Linked DNA regions of Glaciimonas sp. CA11.2. The protein of the gene in region 2 interacts with the protein of the main gene of each other region in a pairwise test. Links are inferred from orthologs where the notes say so. Each region holds a gene or a part of one and is shown on either strand. Other genes may lie near its edges.

What was found.
Region 1: the proteins of hflK (region 2) and ftsH interact in binary tests that used the Escherichia coli proteins (3 or more experiments, as listed by UniProt). The link is inferred for Glaciimonas sp. CA11.2 from one-to-one orthologs.

Annotation. Positions count from the first base shown.
Region 1 is NZ_JAVIWL010000001.1:4,169,353-4,179,975, forward strand. What follows is about bases 4,356-7,278. They hold ftsH (ATP-dependent zinc metalloprotease FtsH), read left to right. Parts: upstream 4,356-4,833; coding sequence 4,834-6,723; downstream 6,724-7,278. Other genes in these bases: RGU75_RS18085 (RlmE family RNA methyltransferase), read left to right, coding at 4,356-4,647; folP (dihydropteroate synthase), read left to right, coding at 6,825-7,278. Outside these bases: carB (carbamoyl-phosphate synthase large subunit), read left to right, coding at 1-1,770; transcription elongation factor GreA, read left to right, coding at 2,234-2,710; RGU75_RS18075 (DUF4149 domain-containing protein), read left to right, coding at 2,915-3,373; RGU75_RS18080 (YhbY family RNA-binding protein), read right to left, coding at 3,492-3,965; more of RGU75_RS18085, read left to right, coding at 4,003-4,355; more of folP, read left to right, coding at 7,279-7,667; glmM (phosphoglucosamine mutase), read left to right, coding at 7,844-9,181; RGU75_RS18105 (response regulator), read left to right, coding at 9,240-9,938; phosphate regulon sensor histidine kinase PhoR, read left to right, coding at 9,940-10,623. UniProt on the Escherichia coli protein: Acts as a processive, ATP-dependent zinc metallopeptidase for both cytoplasmic and membrane proteins. Plays a role in the quality control of integral membrane proteins.
Region 2 is NZ_JAVIWL010000001.1:3,615,203-3,620,943, reverse strand. Bases 741-3,530 are described here. They hold hflK (FtsH protease activity modulator HflK), read right to left. Parts: upstream 2,895-3,530; coding sequence 1,587-2,894; downstream 741-1,586. Other genes in these bases: hflX (GTPase HflX), read right to left, coding at 2,934-3,530; hflC (protease modulator HflC), read right to left, coding at 741-1,587. In the rest of the region: RGU75_RS15665 (ATP phosphoribosyltransferase regulatory subunit), read right to left, coding at 1-388; more of hflC, read right to left, coding at 706-740; more of hflX, read right to left, coding at 3,531-4,064; RNA chaperone Hfq, read right to left, coding at 4,104-4,340; ribosome biogenesis GTPase Der, read right to left, coding at 4,465-5,741.

The DNA.
Region 1 (10,623 bases), 560 kb from region 2 along the record:
CTGTATAAACTAAAGCAGCAAGGCTTTGCCGATCGTCGTCTGGCGAAGCTGCTGAAAGTTACCGATACCGAAGTTCGTGCCAAGCGCCATGCGCTGAATTTGCGTCCGGTCTATAAGCGTGTTGATACCTGTGCTGGTGAGTTTTCGACGAATACCGCTTATATGTACTCGACCTATGAGGAAGAGTGCGAGTCGAATCCGACCGACAAAAAGAAAATCATGGTACTGGGCGGCGGACCTAACCGTATCGGCCAAGGTATCGAGTTTGATTATTGTTGCGTACATGCGGCACTGGCACTAAGAGCAGATGGATACGAGACCATCATGGTCAACTGCAATCCGGAAACCGTTTCGACCGATTACGACACGTCTGATCGTTTGTATTTTGAATCGCTGACGCTGGAAGACGTACTAGAAATCGTCGATAAAGAAAAACCATACGGCGTCATCGTTCAATACGGTGGTCAAACGCCGTTGAAACTCGCGCTGGATCTGGAAGCGAATGGCGTACCGATTGTCGGCACCTCACCAGACATGATTGATGCTGCCGAAGATCGGGAACGTTTTCAAAAACTATTGCATGATTTGAATCTCCGTCAGCCACCAAACCGTACAGCACGTACTGAAGAAGACGCATTGCGTCTGGCTCAGGAAATAGGCTATCCGCTGGTAGTGCGCCCGTCCTATGTATTGGGTGGTCGTGCTATGGAAATCGTCCATGAGCAACGTGATCTTGAGCGCTACATGCGTGAAGCCGTGAAGGTTTCGCACGATTCTCCGGTATTGCTGGATCGTTTCCTGAACGACGCGATTGAAGTCGACGTCGATTGCTTATCAGATGGCGAGCGTACATTCATCGGTGGCGTCATGGAGCACATTGAGCAAGCGGGTGTCCATTCGGGGGACTCAGCATGTTCGCTGCCACCTTATTCTTTGGCGCAGGAAACTATTGATGAGTTGAAGCGTCAGACTGCATTGATGGCTAAAGGCCTGAATGTGGTCGGCTTGATGAACGTGCAGTTTGCCATTCAGCAGATTGATGGCAAGGATGTTGTGTTCGTTCTAGAGGTTAATCCGCGTGCATCGCGTACGGTGCCGTTTGTTTCTAAGGCTACCGGTTTGCAATTGGCTAAGATTGCGGCGCGCTGCATGGTCGGCCAATCTCTGGATAGTCAGGGGATCAAGGACGAGGTCGTACCGAAATACTTCAGTGTCAAAGAAGCGGTATTCCCGTTTGTTAAGTTCCCCGGCGTGGATACCATTCTGGGGCCGGAAATGAAGTCAACCGGTGAAGTGATGGGCGTGGGCAAAACGTTCGGCGAGGCTTTCGTTAAATCGCAACTCGGTGCCGGTATCAAATTGCCAACATCGGGTCAGGTATTTCTCAGCGTTAAAGCTAGCGATAAGCCACGTGCAGTGAAAGTTGCCAAGGATTTAGTAGCGATGGGATTCTCAGTGGTCGCCACGAAGGGCACAGCTGCCGCTATTCATGCAGCGGGTATTCCGGTGAAGACTGTCAACAAAGTGGTTGAGGGTCGTCCACATGTCGTCGACATGATTAAGAACAATGAAATTACATTGGTCATTAATACGGTCGAAGAGAAGCGTAGTGCGATTGTCGATTCACGCGCTATCCGCACATCAGCCTTGCAAGCGCGGGCGACGACTTACACCACCATCGCGGGAGCGGAGGCGGCGGTTCAGGGTATGCGGCATCTTGATGAGTTGAACGTCTACGATTTACAAGGTCTGCATAAAACCTTACACTAAGTCCATACGTATCACTATCCTCTTGGTAAGTCGCTACGAGTTGTAGCGACAACTATGCTGATCGGGGCAATCAGTTTGCGTTAAATGAGGCAGAAAAGTCGAAGTAGTCTCAATGACTATGAGGATTTTTGAGTTCTACTTAGCACCAATCAATGCCTGAGTAGTAAGATGAGATGCAGATTTTAGACGTCCCACGCGGAGGTCGCACACAGTGCCGAAATTCGGTGCCGTTTGTGACCTCCGTGGCATTTTATTGGCACGATTCTTTCGGATTAAAAGAGCAGTGTCGATTTTTTGGCAGGTAGTTAGATTTTTTGTATCGCTGCTCTATTTTGTATCCCGTTCCACTATGCAAGACTAGAAAATAACGCTGGCGAATGTTGTTAAGAGTGTCACCGCGACGGGGCACAACAACATCAATTCGTCAAATTGACAACTTTAATTAGATTTGAATAAGATTCCTATGAGCTCAGTACCTCTTACCAAGTTTGGCGCCGAATTACTGAAGTCTGAACTGGTACGCCTGAAAACCAAAGAGCGCCCATCCGTGATCAATGCAATTGCTGAGGCGCGTGCGCACGGCGATCTTTCGGAAAATGCCGATTACGACGCAGCCAAAGAGCGTCAAGGTTTTATCGAAGGTCGGATTGCCGATCTAGAAGGTAAATTAGGTGCAGCGCAAATCATTGATCCGACTACGCTGGATGCGGATGGTCGTGTAGTTTTTGCTGCAACTGTTGATCTCGAAGATTTGGAGACTGGCGATAAGGTGACTTACCAAATCGTTGGCATGGATGAAGCAGACATAAAAGTTTCAAAAGTCTCTGTTACCTCGCCGATTGCTCGTGCCTTAATCGGTAAAAGTGCTGGCGACGTGGTCGGCGTTCAAGCGCCGTCCGGGATTCGCGAGTACGAAATTTTGGAAGTGCGCTACATCTAAATTTTTTGATGATTGGGTAGTTCGTGTGTGTAACCCTAACGAGGGTACACACAAGAGGCTGATTGCATTTCGGGTAGCTTACGTGAAATCATCCAGATAGTTTCCTGTGTTGATAGCTTGTCAGTATTACTGGAAGTGCGGAGAAAATAAGCCGTTAGTATTTCCATTGAGACCCGGTCGATTGCGGCCGCGGCAGAGGACACAATGATAGTAGTGCGCGCAAGATTATTGATTGCCACCTTATGGGTTGGCAGCTTATGGACCGTTGGATACGTGGTTGCGCCGACATTATTTGCAACATTGGCAGATCGCGCTTTAGCAGGCACGATTGCCGGTAGTTTATTTAGAGTTGAGGCTTGGCTCGGTGTTGCCTGTGGGCTGTTGCTAACGCTGTTATTTGGTTTTCGGACCGCAGATGATAACGCGCCGTTGCGCAAAACTTTATTGCGTTTAACTTTGGTGATGCTGCTTTGTACTGTGGTTGGCTATTTTGGTATTCAGCCGTTCATGGCATCGCTACGCGAGGCGATCGCATCCGGTGGCATTATGAGTCCGGCTGCTAAAACACAATTCGGAATTTTACACGGCGTCGCAAGCGGCATATATCTCATCCAAAGCCTGTTTGGAATGGGCCTGATTTTAAAGCTACGCACATTGCGTTAACGCGCGACCCGGTCAATATCGTTGCAAGGGAATTCACCTTTATGGGTTTTGCCCTTGCAACTTCGGGTAAAATACGCGCACTTTCATGAGCTTAATGTATCGCGTGCTTAGTTCACAATTACTGACCAAGCGCAGATTTCTTGCGGCTCTTTTGACGTGGTTTTTCACGTTTAATATTGCCACCAGCAGTAACGCGTTCATTGCCTTTTACCATTACCTTGGTAACTGACGGGCGCTTTGTGCCACTTGGACTTGGTTTAACGATAGTGACTTCCCGCATACCCTTACCACGTGTTTCGGTGCGTGCCTTATTAGCAGCATCTTTTTGTGGGCGATACATTATCAGGAGTTTACCAATGTGTTGTACCGGCGCGGCACCGAGTTTGTCGCAAATAGTTTCGTAGATTGCAATCCGCGCTTCGCGGTCGTCGCCAAATACACGCACTTTGATAAGGCCGTGAGAATTCAGGCTGTTGTCAATTTCCTTCATCAGTGAAGGTTTTAAACCTTCTTCACTGATCAGGACAACTGGACTTAGTGCATGGGCTTCGGCGCGGAGTTCGCTGCGCTCGGCGGGTGTGAGTTTCAACATAAATATAAAAATTCCTTAAAAACGGTATTCTACGCGAATGGCAAAGAAGAAATTAAACAAAAACTGGCTACACGATCACATTAATGATCCATATGTGAAGCTGGCACAGAAAGAAGGCTATCGCGCCCGGGCTGCTTATAAGCTAAAAGAAATCGACGAAGTTGATAAGTTGATTAAGCCAGGGCAAATTATAGTTGACCTTGGCTCAACACCTGGAAGCTGGTCTCAATACGTTCGTAATAAATTATCCGGTCAAGAAGGCGGCGGAATCCATGGAATGGTTATTGGATTGGATATATTACCGATGGATCCTATTGCCGATGTGCATTTTATCCTGGGGGATTTTCGCGAGCAAGAAAGTCTCTCTCAACTTGAACGGTTGCTAGCTGGTCGTAAAGTTGACCTTGTGTTGTCTGATATGGCCCCTAATCTATCAGGTATTGCCATAGCGGATGCCGCACGGATGGAGGAAATTATTGATTTGGCAATTGAATTTACTGTAAATCACATGAAGCCGTCTGGCGTGTTGTTGGCGAAATGCTTCAATGGCCGAGGATATAACGAGATACTAAGCAAATTTCGCGCAACATTCGAGAGTGTTGGCTCTAGAAAACCGAAAGCGAGCCGTGATAAATCGTCAGAAATATTTTTATTGGGCCGGAATTTAAAGAATTCGGCTTAAATTTCGATTTTAAACACTTTATTGTGGATTTATCCTTGATTTTTCATGGGTGTGTCCACATATCCAACCTAGTAACGACTGGTGATTCCGAGTAAAATCAGGTTTCAGCCCGAAAGCAATAAACACAGTGCGAGCCCAACCCGAAGCACCACGACTATCGGCGCGTCGCGCGCTCAAGGAGTTCTAGTGAATAACATGTTTTCAAAAGCCGCCATCTGGGTGGTCATTGCCTTGGTGCTCTTTACCGTATTTAAACAATTCGATACTAAAGGATTGTCTAACGGTGCGGCGCCAATTGCTTATTCCGACTTCATTAACGAGGTGAAGGCGGGACACATCACTGATGCGGTGATTGAAGATCGTAATATTATTGCCAATACCTCTGACGGCAAAAAAATCAAGACCACTACAACGTTCCTTGATCGTGGGCTCGTAGGCGACTTACTCAATAACGGCGTTAAGTTCGACGTTAAACAACCTGAAGAACCGTCATTCCTGTCGCAAATTTTCATATCTTGGTTCCCGATGATTTTGTTGCTCGGCGTCTGGATATTTTTTATGCGTCAAATGCAAGGCGGCGGGAAAGGTGGTGCGTTCTCGTTCGGGAAGTCTAAAGCGCGGATGCTGGATGAAACTACTAATACAGTCACTTTTGCCGACGTCGCAGGTTGCGATGAGGCGAAAGACGAAGTCTCTGAAATTGTAGATTTTCTACGCGATCCCACTAAATTTCAAAAGTTGGGTGGTCGAATTCCGCATGGCGTGTTAATGGTTGGTCCTCCAGGAACGGGTAAAACATTGTTGGCGCGCGCGATTGCCGGTGAAGCCAAGGTACCGTTTTTTACTATTTCCGGTTCGGATTTTGTTGAAATGTTCGTTGGTGTCGGTGCTTCACGTGTCCGTGATATGTTCGAAAACGCCAAAAAACATTCTCCTTGTATCATTTTTATTGATGAAATTGATGCGGTTGGTCGTCATCGTGGCGCTGGTATGGGCGGCGGTAATGATGAACGGGAACAAACACTAAATCAAATGCTGGTCGAGATGGATGGCTTTGAAGTTAATTCGGGCGTGATCGTGATTGCTGCGACCAACCGTGCTGATGTGCTTGATAAAGCACTGTTGCGTCCAGGTCGTTTCGACCGTCAGGTTGTAGTTGGATTGCCGGATATACGTGGCCGTGAGCAGATTCTCAATGTGCATATGCGCAAAGTGCCTATTTCGACTGACGTTAAGGCTGATATTTTGGCGCGTGGTACACCAGGCTTTTCAGGCGCGGACTTGGCTAATCTTGTAAACGAGGCCGCATTGTTTGCAGCGCGGCGCACCAAGCGTTTAGTAGAAATGCAGGACTTCGAGGATGCTAAGGACAAGATCGTAATGGGTCCTGAGCGTAAATCGGCTGTTATGCGCGAAGAAGAGCGTCGTAACACTGCTTATCATGAGTCGGGTCACGCAGTTGTTGCTAAGTTGCTTCCAAAAGCTGATCCTGTACATAAAGTCACCATTATGCCGCGCGGATTTGCGTTAGGTTTAACCTGGCAGTTGCCTGAGCATGATCGTGTCAATATGTATAAAGACAAGATGCTCGAAGAAATCGCTATTCTGTTTGGCGGCCGTATTTCTGAAGAGATCTTCATGCACCAGATGTCTACTGGCGCATCGAATGACTTTGAGCGCGCAACGAAGTTGGCGCGTGCAATGGTGACGCGTTACGGCATGTCGGAAACCCTCGGCACGATGGTGTACGAAGATACAGAGCAAGATGCTTATTTTGGTCGGATGGCTTCAAAAACTGTTTCCGAAGCAACTCAGCAAAAAGTTGATGCAGAAATTCGCAGCATTTTGGATCAGCAATACGCTTTATCGCGTAGATTGCTAGAAGAAAATCGCGATAAAGTCGAAGCCATGACTAAGGCTTTGCTGGATTGGGAAACAATTGATGCTGATCAAATTAACGACATCATGGAAGGCCTCGAGCCACGTTTGCCAAAATATGGTATCCCGGTAAAGAAGACGCCGACTGATAGTTCGTCAGGTGGTGGAATATCTCCGACAGCGACAGCACCAGCCTGATTTCGAGCTGAAGGTGGCGTGATCGTGAGTCGAGAATTTTCGATGTAAATAACTAAGGGTGAGGATTTATCCTCGCCCTTTTTCTGTATACGAATAAAAAAATGCAACAATATTTTCAATGTGGACGCTACCGCCTTGCGGTAAATACACCCAACGCACGGCCACTGGTAATGGGAATTCTGAACATCACGCCAGATTCATTCTCCGATGGCGGGCAATTTTATTCGCTAGAATTTGCTCTTTCTCATGCGGAGCAAATGATCGCAGACGGCGTGGATATTATTGACATTGGTGCTGAGTCTAGTCGCCCCGGGAGTCCCACAGTGTCGCTCTCAGAAGAATTGGATCGCTTGATGCCGATTATCTACGCGCTACGCGATTGTGGTAAGCCTCTTTCAATTGATACCTATAAGCCGATGGTTATGCGCGAGGCAATTGCTGCCGGCGCAGATTTAATCAATGATATTAATGCTTTTCGAGCTGACGGTGCACTTGAGGCGGTCAAGGAAAGTGATTGCGGATTATGTGTCATGCATATGCAAGGGCAGCCTCAAACTATGCAGGAGAGGCCGGCATATGACGACGTATTTGCCGAGGTCACGCGCTTTTGGGGTGAACGGGTTGCAGCTTTGGAGCGAGTAGGAGTGGAACGTTCACGCATTAGCATTGATCCTGGTTTCGGCTTTGGTAAGACGCTCGCACATAATCTCGTTTTGCTAAGAAATATTGGTAAAATGCAACAATTGATGGATCTGCCAATGTTGGTTGGAGCTTCACGCAAAACCATGATAGGAAATTTGACGGGCAAACCGATTGAAAGGCGCTTGGCCGGTAGCGTTGCTGCGGCCCTCGTAGCAGTGGCTCAAGGGGCGAAAATCGTGCGCGTTCATGATGTAGCAGAAACGATTGATGCGCTGGCGGTTTGGCAAGCTGGTTTAGCTTAAATTTTGATGATGCGATTGTTGTGAATTGAGCGCGACAGATGAGAGAAGTTATCAGCGTATAACGTTTTTGTATCGGACTAAAATCTTAGGTTATCGTAAATAGTCGGAGTTGGTTGAGAATAGTGTACAAGGTAGCGTTTCTAAAAAAATAATAAATATTTAAAAACAGGCCTTAAATGACTAGAAAATATTTTGGTACAGATGGTATCCGTGGTCGCGTGGGGATTGCTCCAATTACACCGGATTTTGTAATGCGACTTGGCTACGCTGCTGGCAAAGTGCTGGCGCAATCGGAGTCTGCCGCAATCAAGCCAACGGTGTTAATCGGCAAAGATACACGCGTATCCGGCTACATGCTGGAAGCTGCTTTGGAGGCTGGATTTGCGGCGGCTGGCGTTGATGTGATGCTGGCCGGACCGATGCCGACACCGGCGGTTGCGTACCTGACAAGGGCATTGCGCCTGTCTGCAGGAGTTGTCATTTCAGCGTCGCATAATCCGTTTGACGATAATGGGATCAAGTTTTTTTCAGCCCATGGAAATAAGCTGGATGATAGCGTAGAGGCCGCTATTGAAGCCGCACTGGAACATCCGATGAGTTGTGTAACATCGGATAAATTAGGTAAGGCTAAGCGTCTGGATGACGCACCAGGCCGCTATATCGAATTTTGCAAGAGCACGTTTCCGAATGACCTTGATTTGCGCGGAATGACCATCGTTGTCGATGCCGCGCATGGGGCTGCATATCATATTGCATCGCATGTATTTCACGAGTTAGGCGCTGAAGTTATCTCTATTGGCAATCAACCCAATGGCTTCAATATTAATGACGGTTACGGTGCGACCGCGCCCGAGGCGCTGGCGCTTGCTGTGTGTGCGAACAACGCCGATGTAGGCATTGCGTTGGACGGTGATGCCGATAGATTGATTATGGTCGATTCTACCGGGCGGATATACAACGGCGATGAATTGCTCTATATCGTGGTGAAAGACAGGTTGAAAACCGGCATGGTCAGCGGCGTAGTTGGCACCCTGATGACGAACATGGCATTGGAGGTGGCTTTTGGGCAAATGGGCTTGGAGTTTGCACGCGCTAAAGTCGGCGATCGCTACGTATTAGAGCAATTGAAAGAGCGCGGTTGGTTGCTAGGTGGAGAAGGATCTGGCCACTTGTTATGCCTGGATAAGCATACGACTGGTGACGGTATTGTGTCAGCACTGCAAGTATTGTCCGCTTTAAGTCGTAGCGGACAATCCTTGTCCGAAATTACCGCGGACATAAGCATGTATCCCCAAACCTTGATTAACATCAGAGTGGCGGCTGGTTTCGACTGGCAACAGCAACCCGAAGTTGTAGCCGAAAAAGCCGCAGTCGAGAGTGAACTCGGTAACAATGGGCGCGTATTGATTCGCGCGTCTGGCACCGAGCCGTTGGTGCGCGTGATGGTTGAGGCAAAAACGGCGGACTTGGCGCAGACAATGGCGCGTCGCATTGTCGATAAAATTGCCGTTTAAATTTTTTTAATCCGGATTACTATCAGTATGCATTTTCAAACTTATTTTCATATCGCAGATGTCAAAACATCATACTAATATTTTGATTGTCGAAGATGAGCCTGGCATCGCTGAGCTCTTGAGGTTTACGCTCGATGATGCGGGATTTTCCTGCGAAATTGCTGAAAATGCCAACGAGGCGCGCGCGGCAATCACTGCGATGTTACCTCAAGTAGTATTACTCGACTGGATGCTGCCGGACACTTCCGGTTTATCGTTACTGCAAGAGTGGCGTAGTCAGGTTCGGACTGCCACTTTGCCAGTCATTATGTTGACTGCCAAGGGTATGGATGAAGATAAAGTTCGAGGCTTAAATGATGGGGCAGATGATTACGTTACAAAACCATTTTCACCAAAAGAATTGGTCGCTCGTATTCAAGCTCTGTTGCGGCGTAAAGTGCCGGAATTGGGCCATAACACATTAAAATATGGCGCGATCAATATTGATACTGACCGCTATCAAGTTTCTGTTGACTCTCGGACAATCGAACTGGATCAAGCTGAATTCAAGTTACTTCGCTTTTTGATCGCGCATCCGGAACGGATATTTTCACGCGCACAATTGCTCGATAAAGTGTGGGGCGATCATACCTTCATCGAAGAGCGTACTGTTGATGTACATATTATGCGGCTACGTAAATCGTTGGGCTCAGCTGCGGACTACATTAAAACGATCCGTGGAGTTGGCTACAAAATGTCCAACGACACGACTGCATGAAATGCCAATACGCACCGATGAAATCCTCGTGAATGTGCAGGAGCGAGCGACGCGTAAAGCCCGTACGTTTTGGGTGCCGACATTATTGCGTTTTGCTTTACTGTGTCTGATCATGTTGGCAATCGGGGCTTCCTACGGTTTGGTAGTGGGGTTGATTTGGTTTGGATTATCTTTAGTCATCCTGCTATTTCTGCAAATTTGGTCGCTATTTCGTATCGAGGAATGGTTGGATCGTCCTTATGGGACGCCGCGTCCAAAAACCTGGGGATTATGGGCGCACTCAACACGACGTTTAGAAAATATTCGCAGAGAAGACGAGCGCTCGCGTGTCGATATGGTGGAATGGCTTGCGCGTTTTCGCCAAGCCATGAGTTTGCTTCCTGACGGTGTGGTGATTGTGGATGGAGTGATGCATTTGGAGTGGTGTAATCCGGCTGCAGAAAAACATTTAGGACTAGATAGAGTGCGCGACGAAGGGCGCCTTCTGACCAATTTGATTCGTGCGCCAGAGTTTGTCAATTACATGTTGTCGGGCAGCTTTGATCAACCACTTCCGTTTGTTCATCACCATCGAAAAATACAACTGCAATTAATATCCTTTGATAATCGACGGCGAATTCTAGTTACGCATGATGTGACACAGGCGGAAAAACTCGAGACCTTGCGTCGTGATTTTATAGCCAAT
Region 2 (5,741 bases):
CATAAATCTCTGCACCAATCTGAAATGGCTCGCGAGTCGCATGCAAACCGGACGGACGGGTGCGTAAAACACTACCCGCATAGCAAAGTCGCGTAAGCGACGAACGATTGAGCAAATGCGCATCAATTCGCGCCACTTGCGTTGTCATATCAGTTCGGATTCCAAGTGTACGACCAGATAATTGATCGACCAGTTTAAAGGTCATCGATTCGGTATCTTGCCCCGCGCCTGCCAATAACGATTCGACGTACTCCAACATCGGCGGCATCACAAGTTCGTAACCATACACGCGAAAGTTATCAAGAATTAAACGTCTTAAGTCCTCAATCTTACGCGCCTCGGACGGTAAAACATCGGCAATGTTTTCAGGAAGAAGCCAATTAGGCATATAAAAAATAAACCAAAAAATTCAGCACCGGAACTTACCAGTGCAGGAAACCATCATTATCAAACGCGACGGAGTATACAACCCAACAATCCGTGCATACAATCCACTCCGCGTGCGTGCCGCAAACCAGACAGTGCCGAATGTATCAGAAATTATCCTCGCCACCAAAAAAAGAAATGGCGTCTCGATAAATGACGCCATTAAATTACGACCTGGATCAGTGTTGTTAACGACTTTAGTGACTGTCGCGGTATGCGACAAGCCACTAAATATTAACCTCAGACAATCTTTTTTGGGTCAGATCTTTACTTATTCGCTCATTTAGCCGAACCAACTCCCGGACTCTTGAAATACTTAAAGAACTCGGAGTTCGGATCAATCACCATCAAATCATGGCGACTCTTAAAGCTTGCCCGGTACGCTTCAAGACTACGGTAAAACTTGTAGAACTCTGGACTTTTGCTAAACGCTTGCGCATAAGTCTGTGAAGCTTTGGCATCGCCCTCGCCTCGCATATTTTCTGCATCACGATAAGCTTCAGCCAAAATCACAGTCCGTTGTTTATCTGCATCAGCCCGAATTTTTTCAGACTCAGCAAAACCAGTAGATCGTAATTCATTGGCAACACGAGCACGCTCGGACTTCATCCGGTCATACACAGAAGCATTAATCTGATCAACATAATCGACGCGCTTTAACCGCACGTCAACAATATCAACTCCAATCTGCCTGGCCTCTTCCGCCACCTTCTTACGCAACGCATCCATCACCTTGCCGCGCTCGCCTGAAATTACCTCACGCACTGTGCGTTTAGTTATTTCTTCGTTCAACGCCGCTTTGACAATTTGAGACATGCGATCTTGAGCACGTTGTTCGTCCACACCAAAACTGACGAAAAACAACTTAGGATCGGTGATACGCCACTTTACGAAAGCATCAATGAGGATATTTTTCTTTTCGGCAGTGATAAACCGGTCTGCTTCTGGCGGATCAATCGTCAAAATCCGCTTATCCAAAAATACGACATTTTGAAACGGAGCCGGCAATTTAAAATGCAAACCAGGTTCATTAATTACCTGCTTCACTTCACCGAAGGCAAACAGGATGCCGTATTGACGCTGATCAACTACAAATACCGTCGAAAGCAATATTCCTATTACGATAAACAGACCTACAGCGAGAGATATTAAGCGATTCATTAGCGGCTCTCCCGATCACGTGTGTCACGGGAACGCGAGTCAATAACTGCCTGCGCATCGCTCTCTTTAACCGTTGCTACCGGCGCAGTAGCTGGACTGACACCTGTAGCTCCTGTATTCGGCATTGCGTTGCCAGCCGAACCTGATGCTACGGATTGGGCAATCAACTTATCTAATGGCAAATACAATAGATTATTTCCGCTCTTGGCATCAATCATGACTTTAGTCGTATTCGCAAAAATCTGTTGCATAGTATCCAAATACATACGGTCACGGGTGACGGCTGGCGCTTTCTGATACTCAGTCAGCACTTGCTTGAAACGTGATGCATCACCTTCGGCATTCGCAGTAACACGGGCACTATACGCCTCGGCTTCCTGGAGCAAACGAGAAGCTGCGCCACGCGCTTTAGGAATCACGTCATTAGCGTAAGCCTGGCCCTCATTCTTTTGCCGTTCGCGATCCTGACCTGCTTTAACCGCATCATCGAAAGCGGCCTGGACCTGTTCAGGTGGTTGTACACCTTGCATCGTCACATTCGTGATTTGTACTCCACTCTGATAATGATCGAGAATTTGCTGCATTAACTGACTAACATCTAACGCAACTTTTTCGCGCCCCTCGTACAGCACAAAGTCCATTTGGCTTTTACCAACGATTTCACGAATTGAAGCTTCGGCGACCTGACGTACCGTTTCTTCCGGATTTCGAATTTTAAAGAGCCAGTCGGCAGCATTTTTAAGTTTATACTGAACTGCAAACTGAATATCGATGATGTTTTCATCTTCAGTCAGCATGAGCGCTTCTTTAGGTTGCTTATTTTTAGCATTGGCGCGATAACCAACTTCAATTGTCCGAACGCCTGAAACGTTGACAATCTCATGACTTTGAATCGGATACGGCCAGCGCCAGTTAAAACCGGCCATAGTGGAGTGGCTATATTTTCCAAATGTCATTACGACACCAGTTTGGCCTTCCTGAACGGTAAAAAAACCGCTAGCCAACCAAAGGAAAGCAACGATGACGGCGATAACGCCCGCGCCAACACCAGCGCTTTTCCCTGTAGGAAAACCACTGCCTCCGCCATTAGAATCACCGCCACCGCTGCCACCGCCATTTTTTTTGTTACCAAAAAAGCGATTTATACGTTGGTTAAAATCGCGCCATAGCTGGTCGAGATCTGGAGGGCCATTGTTCGGCTTTTTGCCGTCGTTGTTTTGTTGGTTGTCATTTTGCGAATTACGACCCCACTGCGGGTCGTTTAGCGAAAATTTGACACCAAGTTTTTTTAATATAGAACCAAGCATTCGATCGTGATCCGGTATAGAAATAGGTTGGAATGCTCGTTAGAGGCGTTTTAACTGCAAATCTTGGGTATTCTCACCTTGGTGTTGCTCGACCCTCGCCGCGTTGCTATCTGTTACAAATTCAGTAATAGCCTGACGCATTAAATTAAGACCGGCGCCAGTTTGAGCACTTACAAAAACACGCTGGATTTTATCATACTCGTTACGCTCTATCCCCGGCTCCAACTCAGCGGCATCAATCTTGTTCCACACCAAAATCTGCGGAATATGATCAGCACCGATCTCTTTCAAGACTAAATTAACTTGCTCGATCTGTTCCAATCTGGTCGGACTGGCAGCATCTACAACATGTAACAACAAATCTGCATGGATTGTTTCTTCAAGCGTTGCCCTGAACGCGGCGACCAATTGATGCGGTAACTCACGAATAAAACCTACAGTATCCGAAATCACTGCATTGGCACCTTCCCCAAGGTAAATTTTTCGTGAAGTCGTATCCAACGTCGCGAATAATTGATCTGCCGCGTACACGCCGGCTTTGGACAAGGCATTGAACAACGTCGATTTTCCCGCATTAGTATAACCAACCAGAGAAATTGAAGGAACGTTACTGCGCCCACGTGCGCGCCGTTGCGTAGCATGTTGTCGATGTAATTTCTCTAACCGACCACGCAATGCCTTAACACGGTCCCCGATCAGACGACGATCAGTTTCAAGTTGCGTTTCGCCGGGGCCACGTAGACCAATCCCCCCTTTTTGACGCTCCAGATGGGTCCAGCCTCGAATAAGGCGCGTCGCCAAATGTTGAAGTTGCGCTAACTCAACCTGCACTTTACCCTCGTGACTCTTAGCACGTTGGGCAAAAATGTCCAAAATCAAGCTCGTCCGATCAAGTACACGCACTTTTAATACGCGCTCAAGATTGCGTTGCTGTGCAGGGGACAGTGCATGATTAAAAATAACGATCTCTAGCTCATCATCATGCACAGCATCGGCAACTTCCTGCGCCTTGCCTGAACCGACGAATAACGCGGCATCCGGCGCCCCTCGCCTTCCGGTGATGGTGATGATTGGCATCGCCCCCGCCGATTTTGCGAGCAAGGATAGTTCTTCCAGACTTGCGGCAAAGTCACCTTTGCCGAAGTCCACGCCGACTAGTGCGGCGCGCATGGGAGGAGTCGAATAGCTGCCCAAACTGACAGCGATTGATTATTCTGCGTCTGCTTCAAGATTAAGCGTCACAGCCCGTGCAGGAACAACAGTCGAAATCGCGTGCTTGTATACCATTTGCGTGACGGTATTGCGTAAGAGCACAACGTATTGATCAAACGATTCAATATGACCTTGCAGCTTAATACCGTTTACTAAATATATCGAAACCGGAACGTGCTCTTTACGTAAGGCGTTCAGAAACGGGTCTTGTAACAATTGCCCTTTATTACTCATGGCTACTCCACTATGTTGTTGTGATTAGAAGTCAAACAGACCCCGCCTTATTTGACGGAGCTTCTATGTATGACTCGGTGGTGTATGACGAATGTAAACGATTTCTCACATTACTGCCAACGAACTATTTTACCGGACGTGCAAACGGGTTTTTCCCCGACTTGAACTCGATACGTAATGGAGTCCCAATTAGTGAAAAAGTTTCACGAAAGTATTTTTCAAGATAACGCCTGTAGTTGGCATCAATCGCTTCGAGTGAATTGCCGTGTATCACGACGATCGGCGGGTTCATACCACCCTGATGCGCATAGCGCAGTTTAGGACGGATTGAGCCCTTACGTCGCGGCTGCTGATGCTCGACGGCTTCCAGCAATGCCCTTGTTAGTTTCGGCGTTGTCAAATTCGACATCGCGGCAGCGTACGCAGCATCGACAGACTTCATCAACGGTGCAATACCGGTAGACTTCAAAGCTGATATGTAATGAAATTTTGCAAAAGAGAGAAAATTCAGTTTGCGATCAAGATCAATTTTAATTTCATCGCGGCGCTCGCTGGTTAAGCCATCCCATTTGTTAATGCCGACCACCAACGCACGACCTGTTTCCAAAATGAAACCCGCGATATGCGCATCTTGTTCAGATATGTCTTGTTGCGCATCAAGTAGTAACAACACCACATTCGCTTCGGATATCGACTGAAGCGTTTTCACGACCGAAAATTTCTCAATTGCTTCGAAAACCTTACCACGCCGACGAATTCCGGCGGTATCGATTAACGTATATTGGGTGCCATCACGCTCAAAAGGAATTTCAATAGAGTCGCGAGTTGTTCCCGGCATGTCGAACGCAATTACGCGCTCTTCTCCCAGCAAGGTGTTAACTAACGTTGACTTACCGACGTTAGGACGACCTACAATCGCAATTTTGATACTTCTCTCATTGCTGACCGGCTCTTCAACTTCTGGAGGACGCTGCGCAAAAGCAAGATCAAGCGACTCTTCCACCAGATCCGCAACACCATCACCATGGGCAGCAGAAATGACATACGGATCGCCCAAGCCTAACTCATAAAACTCTGCCGTGACGGAGGTGTACTTCATTCCCTCAGATTTATTCACGACCAGCATGACTGACCGGCCCGACTTGCGTAGAAAATCGGTGATGGTCTTATCGTGTGGCGTCAATCCTTGGCGGCCATCTACGATAAAAATGACAACGTCAGCCTCGGCCACCGCTTGTTTGGTCTGCTTTGCCATTTCATGCATGATGCCATCTTTGGCGACCGGTTCGAAACCGCCGGTATCGATGACCAAAAACGGCCGCTCGCCCATGCGACCCTCACCATAGTGGCGGTCACGGGTCAGGCCGGGCATATCGGCAACCAACGCATCGCGCGAGCGCG